DNA from 2 places in the Mesorhizobium sp. B2-3-2 genome. Region 1 is predicted to be linked to the other one. Evidence: predicted binding sites of a transcription regulator. Region 1 holds the regulator's gene; the other holds the start of a gene.
What was found. The regulator LexA, encoded in region 1, represses DNA repair genes until DNA is damaged. The targets are predictions, from matches to a motif close to TGTTCNNNNTGTGTTCNG.
Positions count from the first base shown of each region.

Region 2: FJ964_RS11805 (metallopeptidase family protein) is a predicted target of LexA. The motif match lies at 1,539-1,556, and genes of this name have one in related genera.

Region 1 is NZ_VFWA01000001.1:188,122-203,415, forward strand. It holds gene bamA (outer membrane protein assembly factor BamA) at 1-131, shown strand, start outside; gene lpxD (UDP-3-O-(3-hydroxymyristoyl)glucosamine N-acyltransferase) at 208-1,266, shown strand; gene fabZ (3-hydroxyacyl-ACP dehydratase FabZ) at 1,259-1,726, shown strand; gene lpxA (acyl-ACP--UDP-N-acetylglucosamine O-acyltransferase) at 1,741-2,574, shown strand; gene FJ964_RS00915 (LpxI family protein) at 2,546-3,460, shown strand; gene lpxB (lipid-A-disaccharide synthase) at 3,453-4,631, shown strand; gene gltA (citrate synthase) at 4,705-6,033, opposite strand; gene gltX (glutamate--tRNA ligase) at 6,216-7,640, opposite strand; gene FJ964_RS00935 (ComEC/Rec2 family competence protein) at 7,744-10,194, shown strand; gene lexA (transcriptional repressor LexA) at 10,188-10,928, opposite strand; gene FJ964_RS00945 (TetR/AcrR family transcriptional regulator) at 11,394-12,065, shown strand; gene kynU (kynureninase) at 12,068-13,315, shown strand; gene kynA (tryptophan 2,3-dioxygenase) at 13,379-14,215, opposite strand; gene FJ964_RS00960 (AMP-binding protein) at 14,212-15,294, opposite strand, start outside.
Region 2 is NZ_VFWA01000004.1:45,314-60,607, reverse strand. It holds gene FJ964_RS11815 (DUF6504 family protein) at 1-503, opposite strand, end outside; gene FJ964_RS31325 (hypothetical protein) at 445-1,515, opposite strand; gene FJ964_RS11805 (metallopeptidase family protein) at 1,783-2,205, shown strand; gene FJ964_RS11800 (TetR/AcrR family transcriptional regulator) at 2,224-2,853, opposite strand; gene FJ964_RS11795 (hypothetical protein) at 3,022-3,699, shown strand; gene FJ964_RS11790 (DUF1737 domain-containing protein) at 3,686-3,892, opposite strand; gene FJ964_RS11785 (CoA ester lyase) at 3,948-4,844, opposite strand; gene FJ964_RS11780 (FAD-binding oxidoreductase) at 5,066-6,232, shown strand; gene FJ964_RS11775 (SRPBCC domain-containing protein) at 6,401-6,892, opposite strand; gene FJ964_RS11770 (SRPBCC family protein) at 6,925-7,371, opposite strand; gene FJ964_RS11765 (metalloregulator ArsR/SmtB family transcription factor) at 7,368-7,688, opposite strand; gene FJ964_RS11760 (GNAT family N-acetyltransferase) at 7,774-8,193, opposite strand; gene leuD (3-isopropylmalate dehydratase small subunit) at 8,348-8,953, shown strand; gene FJ964_RS11750 (hypothetical protein) at 9,024-9,947, shown strand; gene lpdA (dihydrolipoyl dehydrogenase) at 10,160-11,557, opposite strand; gene FJ964_RS11735 (dihydrolipoamide acetyltransferase family protein) at 11,796-13,172, opposite strand; gene FJ964_RS11730 (alpha-ketoacid dehydrogenase subunit beta) at 13,189-14,202, opposite strand; gene FJ964_RS11725 (3-methyl-2-oxobutanoate dehydrogenase (2-methylpropanoyl-transferring) subunit alpha) at 14,206-15,294, opposite strand, start outside.

The sequences.
Region 1 (15,294 bases):
CCTCCGTCGGTGTCGGCCTGATGTGGGCTTCGCCGTTCGGCCCGATCCGTATCGACTATGCGATCCCGGTCAAGAAAGAAGCGAGGGACGACGTGCAGGAATTCAACTTCGGCATATCGACCCGCTTCTGATCGGCGGATACCGATGCTCCCGGGTCGTTGAGATCCGGGAGAAAATGTTCCGATCTAGCTGGATATAGCTTCTGGAATGACCGATCCGGTGTTCTTCGCGCCATCACGCCGGTATACGGCGGGCGAAGTCGCGAATCTGACCGGCTCGGTGCTTGTCGATTCCGGCCAGTCCGGCGTTTTCATCGACGCCCTGGCGCCTGCCAACGAAGGCGGCGAGAATGCACTCGTTTTCGTCGATGGCAAACGCAATTCCGTGCTGATGCCGTCGCTGCGGGCGGCCGCTGTGCTGTGCCCGGCGGAGTTCGCCGGCAAGGCGCCTGCCGCCATCGCAGTCCTTGTACATCCCCGTCCGCAACAGGCATTCGCGCTGGTCGGACGACTGCTGTTTCCGACAGCGGCGACACCGGGGCCGATGACCGGTGAAACCGGCATCTCGCCGCATGCCCATGTCGATCCGAGCGCACATGTCGAGGAAGGTGCTGTCGTCGAAGCCGGGGCGGTGATCGGTCCGGCAGTGTCCATTGGCGCCGGCACCGTCATTGCGCCTCATGCCGTCATCGGCCGTTCCTGCCAGATCGGGCGGGACGGCTATATCGGCCCAGGCGCCAGCGTCCAGTATGCCTTGATCGGCAACCGCGTCATCATCCATGGCGGCGCCCGGATCGGCCAGGACGGCTTTGGCTTCGTTGCCGGTGCCAAGGGGCCGGAACGTGTTCCGCAGATCGGCCGCGTCATCATCCAGGACGACGTCGAGATCGGTTCCAATTCCACCGTCGACCGCGGCGCCATGTCCGACACGATCATCGGCCAAGGCACCAAGATCGACAATCTCGTGCAGATCGCGCATAACGTCCGCATTGGCCGCAACTGCATCGTGGCCGGGCTTTCGGGTATCTCCGGCTCCGTCGTCGTGGGCGACAATGTCACCATGGGCGGCGGCGTCGGGCTTGCGGACCACCTGACCATCGGGTCGGGAGCGAAGCTTGCCGCGAGAAGCGGATTCATGAGCAATGTGCCCGCGGGCGAGATCTGGGGCGGCTATCCGGCACAGCCGATGGCGGAAGCCATGCGCGAGATAGCCATGCTGCGCAAGCTCGCCAGGACCCGCAAACAGGGCGAGGGGAGCAATGGCTGACATGACCGCGGCGACGACGCTGGAAGCAGTCGATATATTGGCGCTGATGAAGCTCCTGCCGCATCGCTATCCGTTCCTGATGATCGACCGGATCGTCGACATCGATGGCGACGAATCCGCTACCGGCATCAAGAACGTGACCATAAACGAGCCGCATTTTCAGGGTCATTTCCCTGAGCAGCCGGTCATGCCGGGCGTGCTCATCGTCGAGGCGATGGCACAGACTGCCGGCGCCATCTGCATCCGCAGTCTTCGCACTGAAAAGCCGTCGCTGGTCTATTTCCTGACCATCGACAACGCCAAGTTCCGCAAACCGGTCGTTCCCGGCGATCAGTTGAAGATCCATGTCAAGAAAATCAAGAAACGCGGCAACCTGCTCAAATTCGCCTGTGAAGCCCTGGTCGACGGCAACAAGGCCGCCGAGGCCGAGATTTCAGCCATGATGGTCACCGGCGACTGACAAATCGAATGCTTATGAAAATCAACACATCCATCCATCCTTCTTCCGTCGTGGAGGAAGGCGCTCAAATCGGCCAGGGCGTTCGCATAGGACCGCTCTGCTATGTCGGCGCAGATGCCGTGATCGGCGACGGCGTCGAACTGGTCAGCCATGTCTCGGTGATCGGCGCGACGACGATCGGCGCGTCGACCAAGGTCTATCCGATGGCGATACTGGGGGGGCCGCCGCAGAACACCAAGCATAAGGGGGGCCGCACCACGCTCGTCATTGGCGAGAATTGCACCATTCGCGAAGGCGTGACCATGCATGTCGGCACCGATACCAGCCGCGGCGAAACGACGGTCGGCGACAATGGTAATTTTCTCGCCTACGCCCACATCGCCCATGACTGCGTCGTCGGCAAGAACGCCACCTTCGCCAACGGCGCGACGCTGGGCGGACACTGCGAAATCGGCGACAACGTCTATATCGGCGGTCTCAGCGCCGTTCATCAATTCGTGCGGGTAGGCGACAACGCTTTTCTTGGCGGGTGCTCGGCTTTTGTTGGTGATGTCATTCCCTATGCCATGGCGGCGGGAAATCGGGCCAGCCTGCGCGGCCTCAACATCATCGGGCTCAAGCGCTCCGGCCTGCCAAGATCCGAGATCTATCTGCTGCGCAGGGTCTATAAGACAATATTCGACCGCTCGCGCACCGTCGGCGAGAACATCGAACTCGCCAAGGCGGAATTCGCCACGTCACCGACCGCCATGAAGATCATCGATTTCATCTCCAGTCGCGGCAAGCGGCACTATGCTGTGCCATCGCTCAAGGGGAGCGATGGCGATGACGGCGATGACGAAGACTGAGGCGGCTGCAGCGGATTTCGTTCTCTCGCCGGGAGCCAGGGTCGGCATCGTCGCCGGCGGCGGCAGCCTGCCAGTGGAAGTCGCGCAAGGACTGGCCGGGCATGGCTACCCGCCCTTCATCCTCTTGATGGAAGGTGAGGCCGACCGCCAGCAGGAGTTGCTCCGATACGAGCACGACAGCCTCGCCCTCGAGCAGATCGGTTCACTGGTGGCGACGCTGAAGCGCCACGGCATAACTCATGTGGTCCTTGCCGGCGAAATCAAACGCAGGCCCCGGCTGACCGACATCCGTCCTAGCCTCGGCTTGCTGGCGATCGTGCCGTCGGTGATCATGGCGCTGGCGCGCGGCGACGACGGACTTTTGAAGGTGGTGACACGCGGCCTGGAGAAGCGGGGCATCAAAGTTGTCGGCGCGCATGAGGTCGTTCCCGAACTGGCGGCCGGCGAAGGCACGTTGACCGCGGCGAAACCAAAGCAATCCGACTGGCGTGACATCGAGGCGGCCAGGCTGGCCGCCAAGGCCATCGGCGCGCTCGATATCGGGCAGGCGGCGATTGCGATCGGAGGCCGGGCGATCGCGCTGGAAGGCATTGAGGGCACGAGCGGCCTGCTCGAAAGAGCGCGCGCGCTGCGTGGCCATGGCAGGCTTGCCGGAAAGACCCGCGGGGTGCTGGTCAAATGCGCCAAACCCGGCCAGGAGCTGCGGGCCGACCTGCCGTCGATCGGACCGCAGACGGTGGAAGCAGCCCATGCGGCGGGGCTTGCCGGCATTGCCATCGAAGCGGGGCGCTCGCTGATCCTGGAGGGACCCGCAACGCTGTCGCGGGCGAACGCGCTCGGCCTGTTCATCGTCGGGCTGCCAGCGGCGGAGCCGGCGCATGGCTGACAAGGCGCTGAAGATCGCAATCGTGGCCGGCGAGGAATCCGGCGACCTGCTTGGCGCCGACATCGTGCGCTCGATCAAGCAGTCGACGGGCCGCGAGGTGCAGATCGTCGGTCTCGGCGGCCGCCATCTGCAGGCGCTCGGGCTGGTCTCGCCGTTCGACGCCGGCGAGATCGCGCTCATGGGCTTCAGCGCCATCCTGCGCGACCTGCCAAGGCTGATGTGGCGGATCGGACAGCTGGCCAGGATGGTCGCGGATGAGAAACCCGACTGCCTCATCACCATCGATAGTCCCGACTTTTCGCTGCGCGTGGCCAGGAAAGTGCGCGCGGCCAACCCGTCCATCCCGATCATCCACTATGTCTGCCCCAGCGTCTGGGCATGGCGGCCGGGCAGGGCGGTGGCGATGAAGCCCTATGTCGACCACATCCTCTGCATCCTGCCGTTCGAGGTGAAGGAGCTAGGCAGGCTCGGCGGACCGCCAGGCACCTATGTCGGACATCGCCTCACCCATGACGCGGGCGTGCTGTCGGCGGCCAGGACACAGGCCCAACCGCGGGACCTTTCGCCGGATCGCCTGAAGACGCTGCTCGTCCTGCCCGGCTCGCGACGCAGCGAAGTGCGGCGGCTGCTCGAGCCGTTTGGGGAGACCGTGTCGATGCTGCGGGCACGCGGGCATCGCCTGCGGCTGATGTTGCCGACCGTGCCGCATGTCGCCGATGTCGTGCGCTCCGCGGTCGCTCGCTGGGACGAGAAGCCCGAGATCATCCTCGACGCTGAGCGAAAGTGGCAGGCCTTCGGCAAGGCCGACGCGGCGCTGATCGCGTCCGGCACGGTTTCGCTTGAATTGGCGCTGTCCGATGTGCCGATGATCTCCTGCTACCGGCTTGACCCTGTTGCGCGCATCGTGGCGCCATATCTCGTTTCGGTCTGGTCGGCGCTGCTGCCCAATCTGATATCGGATCGGGCGCTGATCCCGGAATTCTACAACGAGTATGTCAAGCCGAACAATCTGGCCCGCCAGCTCGAAGCGCTGTTCGCCGACACAGGCATGCGCAGATGGCAGAAGGACGGGTTCGCCGAGATCGCGCGGCGCATGACAACCGCCAAGCCGTCAGGCGACATCGCCGCGCAAGTGGTGATGAGGTATATCAAAGGAGTGAGTACTGAGTAGTGAGTAGTGAGTAGTGAGTAGGAAATGCCGCTCTTTTCCCTACTGACTACTGACTACTCACTACTGCCTTATTTTACCGCTTCGCGATCGGCACATAGTCTCGCTCGGGCGCGCCGGTATAGAGCTGGCGCGGGCGGCCGATCTTCTGGCGCGGATCCTCGATCATCTCCTTCCACTGCGCGATCCAGCCGACGGTGCGGGCAACGGCGAACAGCACGGTGAACATGGTGGTGGGGAAGCCCAGCGCCTTCAGCGTGATGCCGGAGTAGAAGTCGACATTGGGATAGAGCTTCTTCTCGATGAAGTAGGGATCGGTGAGTGCGATCTTCTCCAGTTCCATGGCGATGTCGAGCAGCGGATCGTCCTTGATGCCGAGCTCGCCCAGCACTTCGTGCGCGGTCTTCTGCATGATCTTGGCGCGCGGATCGTAGTTCTTGTAGACACGGTGGCCAAAACCCATCAGCCGGAACGGATCGTCCTTGTCCTTGGCGCGGGCGATGAATTCGGGAATGTGATCGACATGGCCGATCTCGCCCAGCATGTTCAGCGCCGCTTCGTTGGCGCCGCCATGCGCCGGACCCCACAGGCAGGCGATGCCGGCGGCGATGCAGGCAAACGGATTGGCGCCCGACGAGCCGGCGAGCCGCACGGTCGAAGTCGAGGCGTTCTGCTCGTGGTCGGCGTGCAAGATGAAGATGCGTTCCATGGCGCGCGCCAGGACCGGGTTGATCTTGTATTCCTCGCACGGCACGGCAAAGCACATGTGCAGGAAGTTGGCGGCGAAATTCAGTTCGTTCTTCGGATAAATGAAGGGCTGGCCGATATGGTATTTGTAGGCCATGGCCGCGATCGTCGGCATCTTGGCGATCAGCCGCATCGACGCCACCATGCGCTGGTACGGGTCGGATATGTCGGTGGAGTCGTGATAGAAGGCCGACAGCGCGCCGACCACGCCGCACATCACCGCCATCGGATGCGCGTCGCGGCGGAAACCGGTGAAGAAGCGCGACATCTGCTCATGCACCATGGTATGGCGCGTCACGCGGTAGTCGAAATCGTCCTTCTGCGCCTTGGTCGGCAGTTCGCCGTAGAGCAGGAGATAACAGACTTCCAGGAAGTCGCCATGTTCGGCCAACTGGTCGATCGGATAGCCGCGATGCAGGAGGATGCCGGCGTCGCCATCGATGAACGTGATCTCGGACTCGCAGCTTGCCGTCGAAGTGAAGCCGGGATCGTAGGTGAAGGCACCGGTGGTGCTGTAGAGCGTGGCGATGTCGATGACGTCAGGCCCGACCGAACCACTTCGCACCTTGAATTCGTGCGTCTTGCCGGCGAATTCCAGCTTTGCGGTGGCTTCCTGGGTCTTGCCGCCCAGTTCCCGTCTTGTCGCAGCTTCGGTCATTGCAAACTCCTTCTTGTTTCCTCATGCCGGCAAAGGCAAATTCTGCAAAGCGACACGTCGAAGTCACCGAATGCGCGTATTCGCGACCGCATTTTAGGGGGTGCGTGCCAGATTGGGCCAAGGCCCAATGTTGCACTGCGAAACGCGCCTTTCAATGCCAATCTTCTTGGGCCAGATTGCTCCTAATCGATTTGATCCGCGATGCGCGCCAAGCTCTCCTCGCGACCAAGCACGGCGAGAACGTCGAACACGCCGGGTGAGGTGCTCTTGCCGGTCAGGGCGGCGCGCAAGGGCTGGGCGACGGCGCCGAGCTTGTGGCCGCCGGCCGTCGCATAGTCGCGGATCGCGGCTTCAGCCGAGGCCGCGGTCCAGTCGCCTGAAACCGCCTTGAGGGCGTCGTGAGCGCCACGCAGGACCTTGCGCGCATCGTCATTGAGCAGCAGGGCTGCCTTTTCGTCGATCGGCAACGGCCGCGCGGCAAACAGGAAGGCGGCGCCATCGACGAGTTCGACCAGCGTCTTGGCGCGCTCCTTCAGCCCCGGCAGCGCTGCCAGCAACTGCGCCCTGTTCCTGTCGTCGAGGCGTGCGGCCATCGCCGGGCCGCCTTCGAGATAGGGCAGGGTGGCGATGAAGATGTCGAACAGCTCGGCATCGCCCATGCGGCGCATATGGACGCCGTTCAGCGCCTCGAGCTTGGCGAAATCGAAGCGGGCGGCGCCCTTATTCACGTCGCCGATATCGAACCAGGCGATCATGTCCTGGATCGACATGATCTCGTCGTCGCCGTGGCTCCAGCCGAGCCGAGCCAGATAGTTCAGCAGCGCTTCGGGCAGGTAGCCCATGGCGCGGTAGGCCTCCACGCCCAGCGCGCCGTGCCGCTTCGACAGCTTGGCGCCGTCGGCGCCGTGGATCAGCGGTATGTGCGACATTGAAGGCACATCCCAGCCCATGGCGTTGTAGATCACGGTCTGGCGAGCGGCATTGGTGAGGTGGTCGTCGCCGCGGATGATGTGGGTGACGCCCATGTCGTGGTCGTCGACGACGACGGCATGCATGTAGGTCGGATTGCCGTCCGAGCGCAGGATGATGAAGTCGTCCAGATCCTTGTTGGGAAAGCGCACGTCGCCCTGGACACGGTCATGCACCACCGTCTCGCCCTTGGTCGGCGCCTTGATGCGGATCGCGCCCTTGACGCCGGGAGGCGCCTGCGAAGGGTCGCGGTCACGCCAGCTTCCGTCATAGCGCGGTGGCAGGCCCTTGGCCCGCGCCGCCTCGCGCATTGCCTCAAGCTCAGCGGGGGTCTCGTAGCTGTAGTAAGCCTTGCCCATGCGCACCAGCTCCTCGGCCACCTCGCGATGGCGCGGCGCGCGCTCGAACTGCGACACCGCCCCGCCATCCCAGGAGAGGCCGAGCCAGGTCAGCCCATCGAGAATGGCGGCCGTTGCCGCATCGGTGGAGCGCTCGCGGTCGGTGTCCTCGATGCGCAGCAGCATCGTACCGCCGGTGTGCCTGGCATAGAGCCAGTTGAACAGCGCCGTACGCGCGCCGCCAATGTGCAGGTAGCCGGTGGGCGAGGGGGCAAAACGGGTGACAACCTTGTCGGACATACAACTCTCGGGAAACGTCTGGAGTGGGGTGCGGATCACGCGCACTTTCGCGCGCCGCGCGTTCATGTAGCATAGGGTGTCGAGGGCGCAAGGGGCAGACCCGATGGCTGGAGCGGGCCGGGCCGCGGAGGAAGGCGACGACGTCGTTGCTGGCGTCAGCGAACGCTCGCTTTTTGCCATGCCCGCGCCGGTCTCATTGCCGCTGGCGCCGCCGCCCTTGCAGCAGCCGGGCAAGTCGCTGCCGCCGGATGTTTCCGCGCCGCCTGGCGTCCCTGCTGTCCGCGCGGCCTCGCGCCTGCGCCGGGAGTTCGGTCGTGCTTCATGGCCTCGCCTGCGCAACGGAGTGGCCAGAGCCGCCGAGCTCGAACTCGATCGGGGCGTAGCCTTCCTGCTGATACCGGTGTTCCTGGCATGCGGATCGGTGGCCTATTTTTCGCTGGCGGCGGAGCCGGGCTTTGCCAAGCCTCTCGCGATCGCGATCCTGATGGCGCTGTGCGCGCTCGTTTCGCGCTCATGGTCGAAAACCCATCTGTGCTTCATGGCGGCGCTGTTGTGCGCGCTCGGCATGCTCGCCGGCAAAGTCGAGACCTGGCGGGCGGGAACGCGGATGCTGGGCTCGGAAATCTCCACGCAAATCACCGGCCGCGTCGTTTCAGTCGACCAGATGGAGACCGGTCGCATCCGGCTGACCATCGACGTGACATCGACCGCACGGCCGAAACTACGCTACGCGCCGGAGCGCGTCCGCCTTTCGGCGCGCAAGGTGCCGGCTGAGGTGACGGCCGGCTCGCTCGTGACCGGCTATGCCAAGCTGTTGCCGCCGACCGGGCCGGTGCGGCCGGACAGCTACGACTTTTCCTTCGACAGCTACTTCGCCGGCATCGGTGCCAGCGGGTTCTTTCTCGGAAATCCCAAGATCGTCTCGGCCGATGATAGGCCGCTGTGGGCCGCCCTTTCAGCCGCCATCGAGAGTGCTCGTGAAAGCATTGCCGACCATATCAGGGACAGCATCGGCGGCGCCGAGGGCGAGATCGCCGCGGCGCTGATCGTGGGCGTGCGCGCCGGGATTCCCGACGAAATCAACGAAGCGATGCGACGCACCGGCATCTACCACATCATCTCCATTTCCGGGCTGCACATGGCGCTGGTCGCCGGCACCGTCATGGGGCTGCTGCGTGGTGGCTTCGCGCTGTTCCCGAACTTTTCCTCCCGCCGGCCGGTCAAGAAATACGCGGCCGCGGCGGCACTTTTCTCGATCGCCGCCTATCTCGTCATTTCGGGCGTCGTCGTTGCCGCCGAACGCAGCTTCATCATGCTGGCGGTGATGCTGATCGCCGTCCTGTTCGATCGGGCGGCACTCACCATGCGCAATCTGGCTATTTCGGCGATCGCCGTCATCGTGGTGTCGCCGCACGAGGTGGTAGGGCCGAGCTTCCAAATGTCGTTCGCCGCCACCGCGGCCCTGGTCGGCGCCTATGCCGGCTGGTCGGATCGCAAAGCCGACAAAGCGCGGACCCCGCCGCCGCAACGGACCTTGCCTGGCCTCCTGACGCGAAAATTGCTGCTGGCGACAGGTGGGCTGGCGATGACCTCGATCATCGCGGGAAGCGCCACGGCGCTTTTCGCCATCTGGCATTTCCAGCGCGTTTCACCACTCAGCCTGTTCGCCAATCTTGCAGTCATGCCGATCGTTTCCGTCGTGATGTTCCTTGCGGTTGCCAGCGCGCTGCTGATGCCGTTCGAGTTCGATGGACCATCCCTTTATCTGATGGGCAAGGGACTGACCATGATGATCGCCATATCGGGATGGATCTCGCAACGCTCGCCGGTCGACGCGGTCGGGTTGATTTCGCAGCAATCCGTCCTTCTGGTCGCGATCGCCCTGGTCATCGCGACGATGGCCACGACATGGCTGCGGCTGGCGGCACTTCCCTTCGCGCTCGCCGGCCTGTTGACCGTTTCGGACACGCGCACGCCGGACGTGCTGATTTCGGAGGATGCCCGCCTGGTGGCGCTGCCGATCGGCGGCGGCGAGCTCGCGATCAACCGGGCGCGCCCGAACGAATTCACCGTCGACAACTGGAAACGCGCGCTGAAATCCGAAACCATAGTTGCGCCGGAGCTGTTCGACAGCGGAGACCGACAGTTCGACATCTTCGATCCTGCGCAACTTCCGGCGGGAGCGCCTTTCTATTGCTTCACCGGCCTGTGCATGGCCCGGCATCCCTCCGGGGCGATCATCGCGCAGGTGGAGGATCGCAAGGATGCCTGGAGGGCCTGCGCCTATGCGGATCTGATCGTCATCGACGACCCCCGGGGCTACGACCCCTGCCACAATCCGCTGGTTCTCGTCATCACCAAGCGGCAGCTCGCTCGGAACGGAAGTGCCGCCGTCTTCTTCGACCAGCAATCGGCGACGGCACCGGCCCAGGCCAGCTTTGCCGTCGACAGGCCATATCGCCCCTGGCACGAACAGCGAAAATTCTCGCGCGAGGCACGGGGACTGCCGCCCTACCGCAAACCCGAAAAGCCCAACGCCGAACCCGCTCAGTAGCGCCTGATCAGTCCGACCAGCTTGCCTTGCACCTTGACCCTGTCCGGTCCGAAAATACGTGTTTCATAAGCCGGATTGGCAGCCTCGAGCGCAATCGAGGCGCCCTTGCGACGGAAGCGCTTCAGCGTCGCTTCCTCCTCGTCGACCAGGGCCACGACAATCTCGCCGGGACTTGCGGTGTCGGCGTTGCGGATGATGACCGTATCGCCGTCGAAGATGCCGGCCTCGATCATCGAATCGCCCTTGACCTCCAGCGCATAATGCTCGCCGCCCATGATCATGTCCGGCGGCACCGAGATGGAATGCGTCTGATGCTGGATAGCGTCGATCGGCACGCCGGCCGCGATACGGCCCATGACCGGGATCGAAACCGCTGAAACCGCGTCGTCGTCATTGCCGGCGGCGGGCAGGCGCGAGGGCGCCGCCGGCTTGATCTGCCTGTTAAGGCCGCCCTGTCCAAGGCTGCCCTGGATGACGCTCGGAGAGAACTTCTTTGCCGCGTTAAGACCCGGCGCGATCGAATCCGGCAGGCGCAGCACCTCCAGCGCGCGCGCCCGGTTCGGCAGGCGGCGAATGAAGCCGCGCTCCTCCAAAGCCGTGATCAGCCGATGAATTCCCGACTTGGAGGCGAGGTCCAGCGCTTCCTTCATCTCGTCGAAGGACGGCGGAATGCCGCTTTCCTTCAGCCGTTCATGGATGAACATCAAGAGTTCATGTTGCTTGCGCGTGAGCATGGCGGCCCCCAAAGGCATTGCACGAAGGGTCTGGAACCAGAATCAGAAAACAAACCCAGAACAAACACTATCTGTTCCAGTTGTGTTCCGCAACCATTTAAAGTTTAATGAATTTGTTAAGGCGGCGGAAACGAAAGGCCCTCCCGCAGCCAGCATCCTGCCAGCGCGGTCTGTCGTCAATGCGCTCTCAGCCTCTTTGAAACTATTTTGGTTAATGGCCTGTGGCCCGGCCGATCTCCACTCTTGGTACAAGCCTGCAAACCGTGTGGCCGGCAGGTGCCGGCTGCCTTTTGGGGCGGATCAAAATCTCCGCGGCTCGTGAACGAAACGAAACCAAAAAGCCAACTTCCTGCCGGAAAGCGGCCAGGCATCACCGAATGCGACGGGCTGCGTTCGTTCGCTCCTTGCTTCCGGCTCGCTTGACTAAACCGTATAACAATGTACGGTTTTCGAAGAGGGACACCAATGACCACGCCGAAGCAGGCCGCGCGACGTGAACGGATAGAGGAGGCCGCCTATGCGGTGCTCCGGGAAACCGGCTACAAAAGCGCCTCCCTGCTTGCCATCGCCAAGCGGGCATCGGCCTCGAACGAAACCCTCTACAACTGGTACGGCAACAAGCAGGTCCTGTTTCGATCCCTGATCGAAGCCAATGCGGGAGAAGCAAGGAAGCTGCTGGAGGACGCCCTTCGCCAGGCGCGCGATCCTCTCGAAACCCTGAACTTGCTCGGGCCAGTCCTGCTGACCCTTGTGACGGGCGACAAGGCGGTGGCGCTCAATCGCGCCGCAGCCGGCGACGTCAACGATACAGGCACGCTTGGCCAGTCGATCGCGCAATTCGGCCGCAATACCATAATGCCGCTTGTTGGCGACCTGCTTCGAACCGCAAGTCGGGTCGGCCTGATCGCCTGTGACGATCCTGCCGAAGCCGCCGACATCTACGTCCGGCTTTTGATCGGCGATCTCCAGGTTCGCCGGATCGTCGGGGTGCTCGAGGAGTTGCCTCGGCCGGAAATCGAGCAAAGATCGAACCGGGCGTTCACCCTGTTTTTGCGCCTCTATGCGGCCAGCCCTTGCCCCGGCGGCAAAACGGCCGGCCCGTTTCCGGGGCGCTCTTCTCACCGAGGAACATCGTGACCATGAGCAAAATTCCCGATCTCGCAGCGATCGAGGCAATGGACACCGCGGATCCGCTGCGTGCCATGCGTGACCGCTTCACCTTGCCTCAAGGGGTGATCTATCTCGACGGCAATTCGCTCGGCGCCGCTTCGCCCGCCGTGTTCGGCGAGCTGCAGCAGGCCGCCACGCAGGAGTGGGCGCAGGATCTGATCCGCGCCTGGAACACCGCCGGCTGGTTCGACATGCCGGTCGAACTCGGCGACCAGCTCGGGCGCCTGATCGGGGCCGCCGCCGGCCAGACGGTGGTCTGCGATACCACCTCGATCAACATCTACAAGGTGCTGCATGCGTCACTCGGGATGCGGCCGGACAGGTCGGTCATCGTCGCCGAGGGGGACAGCTTTCCGACCGATCTCTATATGGCCGAGGGCGTTGCCTCGACGCGGCCGGGCACGGTGCTGCGGCTCGAGGGCGTCGATGCGCCGACCATAGAAGAACTGATCGACGAGCAGGTCGCGGTCATCCTGGTCAACCACGTCAACTACAAATCCGGGCAGCTGCGCGACATGGCCGCGCTGACGCGCAGGGCGCATGATGCCGGCGCGCTGATCGTCTGGGATCTCTGCCATACCGCCGGCGCCCTGCCGGTCGAGCTCGACCGTTCGAACGCAGATTTCGCCGTCGGCTGCACCTACAAATATCTCAATGGCGGCCCGGGTGCCCCGGCCTTCATCTACGCGGCCGAGCGCCACCATCGCGATGTCCGCCAGCCGCTCAGCGGCTGGTGGGGCCATGCGCGGCCTTTCGCCTTCGAACAGGGTTTTGCTGCCGGCACAGGCATCCGCCGGTTTCTGTGCGGCACGCAGCCTGTCCTGTCGATGCGCGCGCTCAAAGGGGCGCTCGATGTCTGGAACGACGTCGACATGGCAGAGGTGCGCAGGAAGAGCATCGCATTGACCGATCTGTTCATCCAGCTCGTCGAGGCAAAATGCGGCGTCTACGGCCTCGAACTCGAAAGCCCGCGCGACGGCAATGAGCGCGGCAGCCAGGTGTCGTTCCTCCACCCGCATGGCTATCAGGTGATGCGGGCCCTGATCGAGCGCGGCGTGATCGGCGATTTCCGCGCGCCATCCACAATTCGCTTCGGCTTCACGCCGCTTTATGTCGGCTATGTCGATGTCTGGCAGGCGGTCGAGGTGCTGGAAGACATTTTGCGCACGGACGCCTGGCAGGAGGCGCGTTTCGCCGTCAAGGCGGCGGTAACTTAAGAGCCTGTCGCTCAGAAAAGCGCAGCGGTTTCGAGATAACGATATGCACTCGGCAAAGCTACGTCAGAGCCGGGTGCGAACCTTCCACAGCTCCGGGAACAACTCGACCTCCAGCATCTTCTTCAGATAGGACGCGCCCGATGTGCCGCCGGTGCCGCGCTTCATGCCGATGATGCGCTCGACCGTGGTGACGTGGTTGAAGCGCCAGCGGCGGAAATAATCCTCGAAGTCGACCAGCTTCTCGGCGAGTTCGTAGAACATCCAGTAACGCTGCGGGTCGCGGTAAATGGTCTGCCAGGCGACCAGGACCTCTTCGTTCTCGGTCCGCGTTTCGCGCCAGTCCGTGCGCCTTGCGTCGGCGCCGATGTCGAAGCCGTTGCGGGCGAGCAGCAGCAGCGCCTCGTCGTAGAGCGACGGCTGCGCCAGGATCGCCTCCAGTTTCTCGCTGAGGTCCGGCCGATGCTTGTGCGGCCCGAGCATTGCGAGGTTGCGGTTGCCGGCCATGAATTCGATGGCGCGGTATTGCCAGGACTGGAAGCCCGAGGACTGGCCGAGCGCATCGCGGAATTCGGTGTATTCGCTGGGCGTCATCGTGCGCAGCACGTCCCAGGCATTGTTGAGCTGCTCGAAGATGCGCGCGACGCGCGAAAGCATCTTGAAGCTCGGTTCGAGACGGTCGGCGCGGATGGAGCGGATTGCGGCGCCGATTTCGTGCAGCGCGAGCTTCATCCAGAGTTCCGATGTCTGGTGCTGGATGATGAACAGCATCTCGTCATGGGCTGACGAAAGCGGCTGCTGCGCCTCGAGCACCTTTTCCAGATGCAGATAGTCGCCGTAGGACATGCGCTCCTTGAACGACATTTCCGCGCCCTCGGTGGAAGGGTCGTAGGGCTTGCTCAATTGATCTTCTCCGCGCGCAGCCGGAAGCGCTGGATCTTGCCGGTTTGCGTCTTGGGCAAAGCGGCGATGAATTTTACCGAGCGCGGGTATTTGTAGGGCGCGATCGTGGCCTTGACGTGGTCCTGCAGGCGCTTGACGGTCAGCGCGTCCGGCGCCACGCCTTGCACGAGCACGACATGCGCTTCCACGATCTGGCCGCGTTCGGCATCCTCGGCTCCGACCACCGCGCATTCGGCGACATCGGCATGCGCCAGCAGCGCCGCTTCGACCTCGGGGCCGGCGATGTTGTAGCCGGCACTGACGATCATGTCGTCGGAGCGCGCGGCGAAGTGGAAGAAACCGTCCTCGTCCTGCCAGAACGTGTCACCGGTGAGGTTCCACCCGTCGCGGACATAGTCGCTCTGCCTGGCATCGGCCATATAACGGCAGCCGGTCGGTCCCCGCACCGCGAGCCTGCCTGCGGTGCCGCGCGGCACTTCACGCATTTCGTCGTCGACGATGCGCGCCTGATAGCCGCCAACGGCCTTGCCGGTGGAAGCGGGCTTCATGTCGTCAAAGCGGTTGGAGATGAAAATATGCAGCATTTCCGTGGCGCCGATGCCGTCGAGGATCGGCTTGCCGGTCTTCTCAGTCCATTCCTCGAAGACCGGCGCGGGCAAGGTCTCGCCGGCTGAAACCGCGACCCGCAGCGACGATAAATCGGCCCCTTCGTCCATGGCCTTGAGCATTGCGCGATAGGCGGTGGGCGCGGTGAAGGAGATCGTCGCTTTGTAGCTTTCGATGATGTGGACCATGTTGGGCGGCGTGGCCTGTTCCAGCAGCGTCGCCGCGGCGCCGAAACGCAGCGGGAAGATGGCGAGCCCGCCAAGGCCGAAGGTGAAGGCCAGCGGCGGCGAGCCAACGAAGATGTCGTCCGGCTTCACCTGCAGGATCTCGCGGGCGTAGGCGTCGGCGATGATCAGGAGGTCGCGGTGAAAATGCATCGTCGCCTTCGGCACGCCCGTCGTGCCCGAGGTGAAGCCGAGCAGGGCGACGTCGTCGCGCCCGGTCTGCACCGCGGCAAATGTCACGGGTTTGTC
Region 2 (15,294 bases), on a different contig from region 1:
GCGCCCGCCGTGCGCAGGCCGACGCTTTCAAGGCTGGCGCGGATTTCCGGCGCGATGCGCAGCGCCGCCAGCGGCAAGGGCGCCAGAAGCGCTTCCTCCTCGCCGCCGGCAACGATGCGGTCGCCGCAGAACCGCGCCGCCGCCCAGGCGGCGCCGGGCGTCGCGGCAAGACCGGCGCGAACGTCGAAGCCCTGATGGAAGAAGCGCGACAGGATCTCGTCCAGCATGGTGCGTTCGCCGCCGAAAAGATGGGTGCAGCCGGTGACGTCGAGGAACAGGCCGTCGGTCCCGTCGAGCGCCACCAGCGGGGTGTAGCGGTCGCACCAGTCGGCAAGGCCTTCGAGCAGGCGCCGGTCGGCTTCGGCATCGGCCTCCACTATGTCGATCGACGGATGCATGGCGCGCGCGTCGGCAATGCCCATGCCGGACTTCAGATGCAGCGCCTCAGCCCGCTCGTCGAGGGCTAAGATGCGCTGCGCGTTGCTGTCGCGATGGCTGATCACCAGCGGCCGGTGATCCGACGGCCGGGAACGCCAGGACCGCCCCAGGCGCTGCCGCAGGATCCGTTCGGCCGCGAGATAGGGAAACCACAGGGACAGGATTCTTTGCTCGTTCTTCCCCGGCCCTTCTTTCCCCAATCTTTCTTTCATCGAATACGCGTTCATCGGGGTTCCACTCCAATATGAATTGTCCTGGCAGGGCCATGCGGCTCTTGCCGATGTTGATGGTGAAGGCGGGGCGGCCGATCGAGCCGGCAAGCGGCCCGGCGACCATGTCGCGCGGCCCTGCCGGCGCCGGCGAGACGATGAGGCGGACGGGCGCCGCCGTCGGTTCGGGTTCGGCCGCCTGCCGCAGCAGGAAGACCGGCCGGCCGGCGCTCTGCGCGCGGGCGTGCAGCCGGCGCGTCGCGGTCAGGTCCAGCCGCTGCGGATTGCCGCGGACTTCAAGGATGACGGCGGCGAGCGCCGTCATGCGGGCCGCCTCCTCGGCGACCCACAGCGCATCGGCGAGCCTTGGCGCCTCGGAAAACAGCAATTGCTCCGGCTCGATGCCGAAGGCGGCGTGGAGGCCCCTTGCATAGGGAAAGCCCGCCTCGCGAAAAACCTCCTGGGTGCCGATCCAAAGCACCGGCAATCGCGATCCTTGCTTGAGGATCAGGCTGGGCTTGAGGATCAGGCTGGCGAGCGACAGGGCGAAGCCGGCGACGGCTCCGGCATCGCGGGTCTCGACGCCATGGATTTCGTTCAAGGCCGCTTTCGGCAGGCCGCCGCCCAGATCGTCGCCCAAATGGCCCCCCAAGAGGGCATCGAGCCGGCCGACGCCGGTGCGCAGGAAAGCATCCGGCCTGGCCACGGCGATGCCGCGCCGGACCACGGTGCGGTCCGCGTCGGCCATGCCGTCGTCGGAAGCCGCGCCGGCCGGCGCCTGCAGGCGCTCGGGCAGCGTTCCCTCGATCTTCGCGATCTGGCGGCGCAGGGCAAAAACAGTCTCCCGCGCCACGGCGGTCATCGCCATGACGGTCAGCTTCCACTCACAATTGTTCCTGTTATGTTCCTATTGATTCCAGAGGCGACCCCAAGAGTCAAGCAGACTCACGGGGAATTTATTCCTCTCCGGTAGGAGTGTCGCGTTTGGCCGGGAAAGCCGGCCGCGCCCCCAAGCCAGGCGAAACGGCCCCCGGCGCCATGCGCAATTCCCTGCTCCGGGTTTGAACCGGGGAAATCCCGCGTCATTTGCCGATTGTGGCGCGAAAGCCTATATGCCGGGATCAAAGGACAAAGCATGGCCCGCATCTACAAGACCCGCGTCTGGCATGACCAGCTTTCGCCGTCGATCGACGAGATGGAGTTCCTGGCGCTGGAGGCCTACGCCCATCTGCCCGAGGATTTTCGCAAGCTGACCGGCGAGATCATCATCCAGATCGCCGAATTCCCGACCGACGAGATCATGGACGACCTGTCGCTGGAAACGCCCTTCGACCTGCTCGGCCTGTTCGAGGGACGCGGCATTGCCGAGCGCTGGAACCCACAGACCGGCGAAGGCCCGAACCGCGTCACGCTCTACCGCCGCGCCATTCTCGACTACTGGGCCGAGAACGAGGAGACCTTGGGCGACATCGTCACCCATGTGCTGATCCACGAGATCGGCCACCATTTCGGCCTGTCGGACGACGATATGGAGAAGATCGAAGAGGCGGCCGAGTGACGGTTCTACGTCAGACCGTCATTTCACAATGAGTGTGACGAAATGTTTTAATACGTTCTGCATAGTCTGCTCCCCGGTATGTCCTGCCACTGCCCATTGCGCAAAATGTCCATCAATGTACATGCGTGCGAGCCCGTAGACGAGCGCCCTCGCGGCTATCTGGGTCTCTGCCATGTCGTCCGACCGGAGCATGTTTCGTCGCTGTGCTTCTGCCATTGACGCTTCCATCAGCGAACGCACCGCTTCGTTATCGTGACGCAGCGACTCTGAAGCATCCCAATCAATAAGATTGCGTGTCGAGATGATCTGGAAGTGGGTGGGGTTTCGAATTGCCCAGCGCAAATAGGCGATTCCAACAGCGGCAAAGCGTTCGATCGGATCGTCCGTCGCAACCTTCTCGACCGCATCCGTGATCTCCGAGCGGAACCGGCTCATTGCCTGCTCCGCGACAGCCGTCATCAATGCGGTCTTGTTGCTGAAGTGGCGGAACGGCGCGCCAGGGGAAACGCCGGCACGTTTTGCGGCTTCGCGCACGCTCACATTATCGGGGCCGCCTTCCTCGACCAGTTGAACCGCGGCATCGATCAGGACCTCCCGCAAATTGCCATGGTGGTAACCAGTGCGATGAGGCGCCTTGGCTTTTGCCATCTCTTTCCCTTCGTTCCGCGGAGCTGCTCCCGCCTCTGTAGCATGATTCCGCGATCTATGTAATCGCCGTTTACAATTCCGGCCAGAGCATGTAAGCAGTGATTACTGATGGGATCGGAACAGGCCTGCGGTCTTCGCGGCTCCCGAACTCCCGCTGAGGAGACGAACATGCTCGCCAGAACAGCCCCACCCCGCCCGCAATCGGTCATTTCGCGTCAGAGTCCAGCCGAAGAACTTCAGCAGGAGAATTTCGCGATTGTTCAGTCGAGCGCGACTGTGCCCAGCTTCACGCTTTATCGGCTTGCCGCCGTCGCCGGGATGGGAAGCGCGCTTATTCTTCTGGTCAACGCGGCTAAACGCAGCTCGCTCATCGCGACCACCGATCTGACGCAACTTCTCGCGCCAGTCGCCGAGATATTGGCGCTTGGCCTCGTCGTGGGCCTGTTTCTTGCATTTGGCCGGCGCGCGGGGCTGTTCGGCACTGTCGCGTTTGTCGTCAACTTCGTTGCACTGGCAAGTTTGGTAGGCGTGGAAGCAGTGATCAATCTGGTATTCTCGAAGCTTCCGCTCACAACCATCGTCGAGCTGCGGACCGGGCCGCTCGGTCTCGCTCTGGTCGCCAGTTCGGTTCTTTTTCTGGTTGGAACGCTGGCGTTTGTGATCTCTCTCGCCGTTGCAAGAGGCGTGCCGCGCATTCCTCTCGCTCTCTATCTCATTGGCGCGGTGCCGATCGCGCTTCGTGCGTTCGTTCCGGAGCTCGCTCTTGACCTGGGCTTGGCGACGCTTGCGGCATCGATCGCCTGGCTGGCGGCGTGGCTGTGGATGCGAGGGCCTACCAATCGCTGAGCTTGGTGTCCGGCCCGTATTCCTGGCCTTCGACATCCTTCACCACGGCCTGGCCGCAGCGCATGGTCTTGGTCTTCTTGTCGTAGGCGTAGGTGGGCGAGCCGAACAGGTGCCAGCCCTTGTTCAGCGCCGCCGTCACCTTGTGGCAGAAGCTGGCGTCGTCCGGAGCGGTGAGAAAGCGGTAGAGTTTCATCATTCAATTCCTGTCGTCAGTCCATCGCCCGCGATCGCCAATCCAACACGGCACATCATGCGCCGACGGCCGCCGCCTTCGCCAGCAGTTTTTCGGCCTGCGCCAGGTGCAGCCGTTCGACCATTCTTCCCTCCAGCGCAATCACGTTTCTGCCGGCATTCTCCGGAAGCGCAAAGGCCTCCTTCACCGCGCGCGCCTTGGCCACGGCCTCCGCCGACGGCGCAAAGGCGCGGTTCGCCGCCTCGATCTGGGCGGGATGGATGAGCGTCTTGCCGTCGAAGCCCATGGCGGCCGCCTCCGCGCATTCGCGGCTGAAAGCATCGAGCGCGCGAAAATCGTTGAAGACGCCGTCGAGGATATCGAGGTCGCCGGCACGCGCCGCCAGCACCATCTGCATCAGCCACGGCAAGAGATAACGCCGGTCCGGCGTCGTCAGAATGCCGATGTCCTTGGTCAGGTCGTTCGTTCCGGCAACGAAACAATCGAGCCGCGAGGCGGGATCGCGGCCAAGTTCGGCAATGGCGCCGGCATTGAGCACGGCCTTCGGCGTCTCGATCATCGCCCATAGCTTCACGCTGTCGGGAACGGAATTGTCGTCGAGCACGTCACCAGCCTCGAGCACGTCGCGGGGCGTGTCCACCTTGGCCAGCAGGATGCCGTCCGGCTCCGCCTTGGCCGCCGCCAGCAGGTCGGCGTCGCCCCATTCGCTGGAGAGCGCATTGATGCGCACAATCATCTCGCAGCGCCGGCCAATATGGTTGGTATCAGGACGATTGCTGAAGAGGCCGGCGAGCCTTTCGCGCGCCGCGACCTTGTCGGCCGGGGCGACGGCATCCTCCAGATCGACGATGACGGCGTCGCAGGCAAGCTGCGCCATCTTGGCCAGCGCCTTGTCGTTCGAGGCGGGGACATAGAGCACCGAGCGGCGCGGGCGGTAGGGATCGGTCGTCATGCCAAATCTATGCCGCCTGCCGCGGGTTGAAGCAAGGAGCAGGCGGCATCGCGCGGCGCTCTACCGACGCTACCTACATGGGGCTCGCCATCGCGCTGGCCCTCCTGAAAGCGCAGGATGGCACGATGCGGCTGGTTGACTCCGGGCGCGGCACGCGCTTCGACACTGTTTTGCCAACCGCGTGACTCCCATCCGCGGCTCGATTCGGAAAGGCCTGAAACGTGCGCTACGACATCGTCATCATCGGCGGAGCCATCGTCGGCTCCTCGATCGCCTATTATCTGCGCGAGGAAGGCTTTTCCGGCTCGATCGCCCTGGTCGAGCGCGACCCGCAATTTTCCCATGCGGCGACGACGCTATCCATGGCCTCGATCCGCCAGCAATTCTCGATTCCGCAAAACATCCGCCTGTCGCAATTCACGCTGAAACTGTTCCGCCGGCTGAAGGAAGAATTCGGCGCGGACGCCGACATCGGTTTTCGCGAGGGCGGCTATCTTATTCTCGCCGGCGAGGCCGGGCTGCCGATCCTGAAAGCCAATCACGAGGCGCAGGTCGCCGAAGGCGCCGACATTTTGCTGGAGGAAGCCGAACAATTGGTGCGTCGTTTCCCATGGCTGTCGGCCGAGGGCATCACCGCCGGCGCCTATGGCCGCAGCGGCGAGGGCTGGTTCGACGCCCATGCCATGCTGATGCTGTTCCGCAAGGCGTTGCGGGAGAAGAAGATCGACTTCATCAACGCTTCGGTCACCGGCATCGAGCGGCAAGGTGAGCGCGTTGCCGGCGTCAGCCTCGACAATGGCGAGCGGCTCGAGGCCGGCATCCTCGTCAATGCCGCGGGGCCGAACGCCGGCAAGGTCGCCGCGCTCGCCGGGCTGGCGCTGCCGGTCGAGCCGCGCAAGCGCAACGTCTTCGTCTTCGAGGCGCGCGAGAAATATGCCGACATGCCGCTGCTGGTCGATCCCTCCGGCATCTATGTCAGGCCGGAAGGCTCGGTCTATCTCACCGGCGGCGCCGAGCCGGAAGAGGGCGACGGTCCGGCCGACCCCGCCGATTTCGACGTCGACTGGCCGCTGTTCGAAGAGGTGATCTGGCCGGTGCTGGCGACCCGCATCCCGGCCTTCGAGGCGATCAAGCCGACGCGCGCCTGGGCCGGCCATTACGACTACAACACGCTTGACCAGAACGCGGTGATCGGCTCGCATCCCGAAGTCGGCAATTTCCTCTTCGCCAACGGCTTTTCCGGCCACGGTTTGCAGCAGGCGCCCGCCGTGGGCAAGGCGCTGGCCGAACTGATCGTCCATGGCGGCTACCGCACGGTGGACTGCTCCGCCTTTGGCTACGCACGCATTGCCGAAGGAAGGGCGTTCCGGGAATTGAATGTGATTTGAGGAGCGCCCTTTCCTTCTCCCCTTGTGGGAGAAGGTGGATCGGCGCGTCAGCGCCGAGACGGATGAGGGGTGTTCCAGCGGAGTGAGGCGTTGGCGTTCCCTGGAACACCCCTCATCCGTCGCCTTCGGCGACACCTTCTCCCACAAGGGGAGAAGGAAAGGGCGCTTCTAAGCCGCGGCTCTATTTCCGGCCTCGAAATAATCTTGCAGCCATGCCAGCACCCGTCCCCAGCCCTCGGCGTGCTCGGCCGCGGCCTCTTGCCGGCCGGCAAAACCGCCGTGGCAAACGGTAAGCCGCGTGCCGGAAGCGATCGGCTCCAGCAGCCAGGCGACCTTCGTCTCCCGCCGGCCGAGCGTCGGGTGGTCCCACCCATAGGCCCGCGTCTGGACGATCCGGCGCGGCGTCTCGATCTCCAGGAATTGGCCGCCGGCTGGCATGTCCTTGCCGTCAGCGGTTCTGACGACAACCGCCCAGCGGCCGCCAACGCAAAGATCGGCCGTCCACCCGACCATCCGGTAGGTGTCGGCGGATCCCCACCACAGTTCGGCTTCTTCCGTGCTCAGCGCCCGGAAGACACGCTCGGGCGGAGCACCGATATCGGCGGTGGCCAACACGGTCTCGCCATTGGTCATGGCGTGCGTGGCGGGCTCATGCGGCATGGCTGCCTCCCAAGAGATTGATACCTAAACGATCACCCTTTCGATGGCGGGCGCTCAAAGCCCTTGCCGGTCTCCAGCAGGCTCTTCAGGCTGGACAACACCAGCGGCCAGCCCTTGGCGACGTTTTCGATCAGCCTGTGCGGACCGTCGGCTTCGTGGGCGACGCTGAGCTTCATCAGGGCGCCGTCCTCCTCGATGGTGAAGGTGCAGCGCGTGTAGCCGTCCTCCTTCACCTCGGGCAGCCATTCGTTGCGCCACTTGATGACGAGACGCCGCGGCGGGTCGACCTCCAGGATCTCGCCCGAGTCGGCGATGCGGCCGTCGGGGAAGACCAGCTTCCAGCTCGAGCCCACTTTCCAGTCGCTCTCCTGATGGGAGCAGAGGAAGAACTGCCGGTTGAATTCCGGATCGGTCAGCGCTTGCCAAAGCTTCTCGGGCGTGGTGCGGATATAAGTCACATAAACGAAGGCGTTGCTCATCGGTCGTCCCTTTCAAGACGTTTCTTCAGGTCGCTGAGGGCGGCGAGCCGCCCCCGCTCGAACTTGCCGATCCAGCGTTCGGCGATCTCGTTGATCGGAACCGGGTTGAGGTAATGCTCCTTCTCACGGCCCCTGCGCACAGTGGTGACGAGGTTTGCTTTCTCGAGGATCGCCAGGTGCTTGGTCACCGCCTGGCGCGTCATGGCCATCTGTTCGCATAGCCCGTTCAGCGTCTGCCCGTTCCTGGCATGGAGGCTGTCCAGCAATTGCCGGCGGGTCGGATCGGCCAGCGCCCTGAAAACAGCGTCCATGCTCATGGCACTAATATGCAACCATTTGGTTGCATGTCAAGGCGACATGTCATGCCAACGGCTGCTGGATCCGGCCACAGGAGAAAAAATGTCAGCGCGTGCGGGAGAACCAGAAGGCGTCGGCCATGCGCATCATTCCGATGCGCTCGTAGAAGCCGGCCGCGTCGGGCACGGAGACCAGGCTGATGGCGACGGACGGGCCAAGCTGCCGCCGCGCCTCGTCCATCAGTCCCTTGCCGATGCCGAGCCCCTGCGCCGATCCGGAAACGGCAAGATCAGAGATGTAGCAGACCCAGGAGAAGTCCGTCACGGCCCTGATGACGCCGACCAGCGGCTTGCCTTCGATATCCAGTCGCGCGCTCAGCACCAGATTGGCGCCCGACAGCATCGCCCGCAGCCTGTCGGCATCATCGACGGGACGGATCTCGCCGAGGCCGGAATCCACCAGCACGCGGCGGAATTCGGCGACGTCGAGCGCGGGTTCGCGTGCATAGAGGATTTTTTCAGCCATCGCAGCCAGACTGCACCATCGGGCCGCGAATCCGAAGCCCTTTGTGCCGTACCCCGTGCCGACGCGCGCGAACACCTGCCTTTTATTTGCCGCCGGCTTTGTGTAAACCGGGCGCCAGCAATCCCCAGCAATGCCAGGAAGACGGGCAAAGACCATGGAAAAATTCACCAAGCTCACCGGCGTCGCCGCGCCCATGCCGATCGTCAATGTCGACACCGACATGATCATCCCCAAGGATTATCTCAAGACGATCAAGCGCACCGGGCTCGGCAGCGGCCTGTTCGCCGAGATGCGCTACAAGGACGACGGTTCGGAGAATCCGGATTTCGTGCTCAACAAGCCGGCCTACCGCAAGGCGCAGATCCTCGTCGCCGGCGACAATTTCGGCTGCGGCTCCTCGCGCGAGCACGCGCCGTGGGCGCTGCTCGATTTCGGCATACGCTGCGTCATCTCGACCTCTTTCGCCGACATCTTCTACAACAACTGTTTCAAGAACGGCGTGCTGCCAATCACCGTCAGCCCCGAGGATCTCGACAAGCTGATGGACGACGCTTCGCGCGGCTCCAACGCCACTTTGTCGATCGACCTCGAGGCCAAGGAGATCCGCGGGCCCGACGGCGGCGTGGTCAAGTTCGATCTTGACGACTTCAAGCGTCATTGCCTGCTGAACGGCCTCGACGATATCGGCCTGACCATGGAGAAGGCCGGCGCCATCGCTTCGTTCGAGAAGAAGAACGCCGAGCTGCGCCCCTGGGCCTGAGTGGCGCGGCCTGACGACATCGGCCCGGCCGTCCCTGGCCGGGTTTGCGGCGGCTGGAGGAGGAACAGTCATGACACGCCCGCTTCTTGCCAGCGCCTGCGCCCTGACCATGACCGTGGCGACGCTGGCCGGCGCGCATGCGCAGGCCGAGACGCCAGCGGCGCAGCCACCGGCGGTAACCGAGACGCCGGCCACCGATCAGGGAGCCGCCGACGTTTCCGACGACGACAAACAGGCGCCGGTCCCGTTCGAGGGCGGTCAGTTCACCATCACGCAGCAGGAACAGTATGGCGAGAAGGTGCTTGCCTATGACGGCAAGCAACTGGCCAGCAATTACGACGTCTTCTTCGACAGGATAGTCGAGGTCGGCGGCGTCAAGGTGGCGCTGTTCGATGTCGGCGACGGCGGCAACCAGTGCGGACCGGCGACGGTGATCGTCTGGAAACCGGAAGGCGGCGAGATCCAGAGCACCACCGTCGAGCAGGACGAGTGCGGCGCGCCGCCCACGGCCGTCTCCGACAACGCCATCTATTTCGTGCCTTATCTCCTGCCTGGCGATTCGAAACCGGCATTGCAGTGGTCGCCGACATCGGGGCTGACCATCTCGGGCAATCTGACCTACATGCCCGAACCCGGCACCGACTGGAAGGACATCGATCCGTCGAAATACGACAACATCATCGACGCCTTCCACAATGAGGCCGTCTACAAGGCCGCCGAAGCGTTGCTCGGCAAGGACATGCCCGACATGGCGACCAGCCTGCTGGTCGGCGGCGGCACCGAAAAGACCGCGTCCGGCGCCTTCTATGCCAGCGGCTGCGTTCCGCACGATTGCGGCGGCAATGACGGCTTCATGGCGGTCGACCCGGCCCAGCATAAGCTCTATTTCGCCCGTCGCGGCGACAATGGCGAGCCGGACGCCAAGCCCCCGGTGAAGACCTGGCCGGCCGACGTGAAGGCCGCGCTCGACAAGGCGATGAGCGCGGCGAATTAACACAATTCCGGCAAACGGTTTTCAGTCCGGAATTGCGCACCGGTGGCGGGCCAGCCCCCCTTTGTCCTGCCGGACATCTACCCCTCAAGGGAGGAGATCGGCCGTCACCTCTTCCTTCGCCAATTTCCCAACGTTGCCAAGTGAGCGGGGCGCCGAAACTGTCAATCTCCCCCCTTGAGGGGCAGTGCCCCGCCCACATCACCTGTCGCGCTCTAAATATGCAGCGCGTGTCCCAGCGCCTTCAGCGCTGCTTCCTGGAAGCCTTCGCCCTGTGTCGGATGGGCATGGATGGTGCCGGCGATGTCCTCCAGCCGCGCGCCCATTTCGAGCGCCAGGCCGAAGGCCGTCGACAGTTCCGACACGCTTTGGCCGACCGCCTGGATGCCCAGCACCAGATGATTGTCCGCCCGCGCCACGACGCGGACAAAGCCATCCTCGCCAAGCCTGGTCATCGCCCGTCCATTGGCGGCGAAGGGAAACATCCCGATCTTGATTTCGCCGCCGAGCGCCTTGGCCTCTTCCGGCGACAGGCCGACGGTGACCAGCTCCGGATCGGTGAAGCAGACGGCGGGGATAGCCCGCTTGTCCCAGCTGCGCTTATGGCCGGCGACGATTTCGGCCACCATCTCGCCTTGCGCCATCGCCCGGTGCGCCAGCATCGGCTCGCCGGTGACGTCGCCAATGGCGAAGATGCCGCGCATGGAGGTGCGGCACTGCTCGTCGATGCGGATGAATCGTCCCGCCATGTCGAGGTCGATCTGGTCGAGCCCCCAGCCTTCCGTCACCGGCTTGCGACCGACCGTGACCAGGATCTTGTCGGCGGCGATCCTCGCATCCTTGCCGTCCGAGGTCTCGACCAGCAGCGCATCGCCCTTCGCCGACAGGCCCTTGGCCTTTGCGCCCGGCATCACCTCGACGCCGAGTGCCGCGAGCCGCTTGATCACCGGCCGCGTTAGTTCGGCGTCATACTGCGCCAGCACGCGCGGCAAGGCCTCGACCACGGTCACCCCCGCGCCCATCTTGGCGAAGGCCATGCCGAGCTCCAGGCCGATATAGCCGCCGCCGACCACCGCGAGCTTTTTCGGCACCTCATTGAGCGCCAGCGCCTCGGTGGACGAAATCACCGGACCGCCGAACGGCAAGCCCGGCAGCTCGACCGGCGCCGAGCCGGTGGCGATAACCACCGTTTCGGCGCGGATCACCTGGCTTCCCGTCTCGGTTTCGACCGCGACCGTCTTGCCGTCTCGGAACGTCGCCCAGCCATGCACGGTCTTCACCCCGGCCTTCTTGAGCAGTCCGGCTACGCCGCTGTTCAGCCGGCTAACAATACCGTCCTTCCAGGCGACCGTCTTGCCCAGATCCAGCGCCGGAGCGGCCACCGAAATGCCGAGCGGACCCTTGCCGCCCGCCATCTGCGCGACCTTCTCGAATTCCTCCGCCGCATGGATCAGCGCCTTGGAAGGAATGCAGCCGACATTAAGGCAGGTGCCGCCCGGCTTACCGGTCTCGACGATGACGGTGTCGACGCCGAGCTGCCCGGCCCGGATGGCTGAGATATAACCACCCGGCCCGGCGCCGATGACCAGCAGCTTGCAGGAGATTTCTTTCATGTTGCGACCCTTCGATCCGAGGGAATATTCCGTCGCGATCCTTCACGCCCCCCTCTGTCCTGCCGGACATCTCCCCCACGAGGGGGGAGATTGGCAGCTTCGTCGCTTCGCTCATTCCTGCAACGATGGAGATTGGCGAAACCCGAGGTGACGTCCAATCTCCCCCTTGTGGGGGAGATGCCTGGCAAGGCAGAGGGGGGCGCTGGCCCGCCGTCATTCCCGTCATTCAGCGCCCCCTCTAATCCACAAAAATCAGCGCCGGCGTTTCCAGCAGCGTCTTGATACGCTGGATGAACACCGCCGCGTCCCAGCCGTCGATGACCCGGTGGTCGAAGCTCGACGACAGGTTCATCATCTTGCGCGGGATGAATTGCGTGCCGTCCCACACCGGCCGCACCATCATCTTGTTGACGCCGATGATCGCCACCTCGGGGTGGTTGATCACAGGCGTCGTCGCCACGCCGCCCATGGCGCCGAGCGAGGTGATGGTGATCGTCGAGCCGGAGAGCTCGTCGCGCGTCGCGGTTCCCGACTTGGCCGCCTCGGCCAGCCTAAGGACCTCGGCGCCGCACTCCCAGATATCCAGCGCTTCGGCGTGCTTGACGACGGGCACCACCAGTCCCGACGGCGTCTGCGCGGCGATGCCGATATGGATGCCGCCATGCTGGTGGATGATGCCGGCCTCGTCATCGAACAGCGAATTCAGATGCGGCTGGTCCGCGATCGCCTTGACCATCGCCCGCATCAGGAACGGCAGCAGCGTCAGCTTGGGCCTTTGCGCTCCCTTGGCCGCCCGCTTTTCCTTGTTGAGCGCGGCGCGCAGATCTTCGAGCGCGGTAACGTCGATCTCCTCGACATAGGTGATGTGCGGGATGCGCGACTTCGCCAGCGTCATCTTCTCGGCGATCTTGCGCCGCAAGCCCACTACCTTGATGTCCTCGACGGCATCGTTGCGGGCGAGGCCGGAGGCCTTGGCCATGTGCGGCCCCCGTGCCAGGAACGCCTCGATGTCCTCATGCCCGATGCGGCCCGCCGGGCCGGTTCCCGACACCTGGCGCAGATCGATGCCTGCCTCTTTTGCGCGCAGCCTGACCGCGGGCGATGCCAGCGGCTTTTCGCCCTCGGGGCGAGGCGCCCCCTTCGCGCGACCGACATCCTCGGGCTTGTCCCGAGGATCTACCGTGCTGGGTGAGTGAGACGCGTTTGGTCTCGAAGTGTCGGCAGATCCTCGGGACAAGCCCGAGGATGACGACGGTGCGAGCTTTGGGGGCGCGACATTTGGGGATGCCGGCACGAGGCTCGGGGGCGCGTGACCCGAGGAGGGCGTCGGCCCAGCGTTCGACGCCGCCGCCTCACCCGCCGTATTGCCCTCGCCGGCCACCTTCAGCCGCACGATGGGCGAGCCGATCGCCACAGTGTCGCCGATCTCGGCGCCCAGCCACACGATCTCGCCATCGACAGGGGAAGGGATCTCGACCGTTGCCTTGTCGGTCATCACGGCGGCCAGCATCATGTCCTCGCGCACGATGTCGCCGACCTTGACGTGCCATTCGACGAGTTCCGCCTCGGCGACGCCCTCGCCGACATCGGGCAGCTTGATGATGTGTTCGCCCATGCCTGGCTTCCCCGTTCTAGGCTTCCAATGTTTCCACAAGCGCCCGGCCGACTCTGGCCGGACCCGGAAAATAGTCCCATTCCTGCGCATGCGGATAGGGCGTGTCCCAGCCGGCGACGCGCGCCACCGGCGCCTCCAGATGGTAGAAGCAGTTTTCCTGCACCAGCGCGACCAGCTCCGCGCCGAAGCCGGAGGTCAGCGTCGCCTCGTGCACGACGACGCAACGCCCGGTCTTCTTCACCGACGCCACGATGGTGTCGAGGTCGAGCGGCAACAGCGTCCTGAGATCGATGATCTCGGCATCGATGCCGGTCTCCTCGGCCGCCGCCTGCGCGACATAGACCATGGTGCCGTACGCCAGCACCGTGACGGCGGAGCCGGCCCGGCGGATCGCCGCCTTGCCGAGCGGCACGGTGTAATGGCCGTCGGCGACCTCGCCCAACTCGTGCTTCGACCACGGCGTCACCGGTCGGTCATGATGGCCGTCGAAGGGACCGTTATAGAGCCGCTTCGGCTCGAGGAAGATAACCGGGTCGGGATCCTCGATCGCCGCGATCAGCAGCCCCTTGGCGTCATGCGGGTTCGACGGCACGACAGTCTTCAGCCCCGACACATGGGTGAACAGCGCTTCTGGGCTCTGGCTGTGCGTCTGGCCGCCGAAAATGCCGCCGCCGGTCGGCATGCGCACCACGATCGGGCAGGTGAAATCGCCGTTGGAGCGGTAGCGCAGCCTTGCGGCTTCCTGGGTCAGCTGGTCGTAGGCCGGATACATGTAGTCGGCAAACTGGATCTCCACGCACGGCTTCAGCCCATAGGCGGCCATGCCGATGGCCGAGCCGACAATGCCGGATTCGTTGATCGGCGCGTCGAAGCAGCGGCTCTTGCCGTATTTCGCCTGCAGGCCTTGCGTGCAGCGGAACACACCGCCGAAAAAGCCGACGTCCTCGCCGAACACGACGACGCGTTCGTCGCGCCCCATGGACACGTCCATGGCGTCGCGAATGGCCTCGATCATGGTCCGCCTCGGCATGGCTCAGACCCCCGCCTGCTGGCGCTGGCGTCTCAGATGCGGCGGCATCTCGGCATAAAGGCCCTCGAACATGTCGCGCGTCGACGGCTTGCCGCCGGCGTGCAGCGTGCCGTGGCTTTCGGCCTCCTTCTGCGCCGCGATCACCGTGTCGAGGATTTCGGCTTCGGTCTGCTTGTGCCGATCCTCCGACCAGACGCCGAGCCGGATGAGATGGTTCTTCAGCCGCACTACCGGGTCGCCGAGCGGCCAGGCGTCGGACTCGGTCTTCGGCCGGTAGGCCGAGGGATCATCGGAGCTTGAATGAGCGCCGGCGCGGTAGGTGACATATTCGACCAGCGTCGGCCCGAGATTCCGCCGCGCCCGCTCCGCCGCCCATTTCGCCACGGCGTGGACGGCCAGATAGTCATTGCCGTCGACGCGCAGCGCCGGGATGCCGAAGCCGAGGCCTCGAGCCGCGAAAGTGCCTGAACCGCCGCGCGCTATGCCTTGAAACGTCGAGATCGCCCACTGGTTGTTGACGACGTTGAGCACCACTGGCGCCTTGTAGGTGGAGGCGAACACCAGCGCCGAATGGAAGTCGGATTCGGCGGTCGAGCCGTCGCCGATCCAGGCCGCCGCAATGCGCGAATCGTTCGAGATCGCCGAAGCCATCGCCCAGCCGACCGCCTGGATGTACTGCGTCGCCAGATTGCCCGAGATCGAGAAGAAGCCGTGCTCCTTTGACGAATACATGATCGGCAATTGCCGGCCCTTCAACGGATCGGCCTCGTTGGAATAGATCTGGTTCATCATCGTGACCATCGGGTAGCCGTCGGCGATGAGCAGCCCGGCCTGCCGATAGGTCGGGAAGTTCATGTCGCCCGGGGCGAGTGCCTTGCGAAAGGCGCAGCTCACCGCCTCTTCGCCCAGATGCTGCATGTAGAAGGAGGTCTTGCCCTGCCGCTGCGCCATCTGCATGCGCGCGTCGAAGCTCCTCAGCGTCATCATGTGGCGCAGGCCTTCGAGCAGTTCCTCCTCGGAGAGCAGCCCGGCCCACGGCCCGACGGCTTCGCCATTGCGGTTCAGCACGCGGATGATCGAGAAGGCCATGTC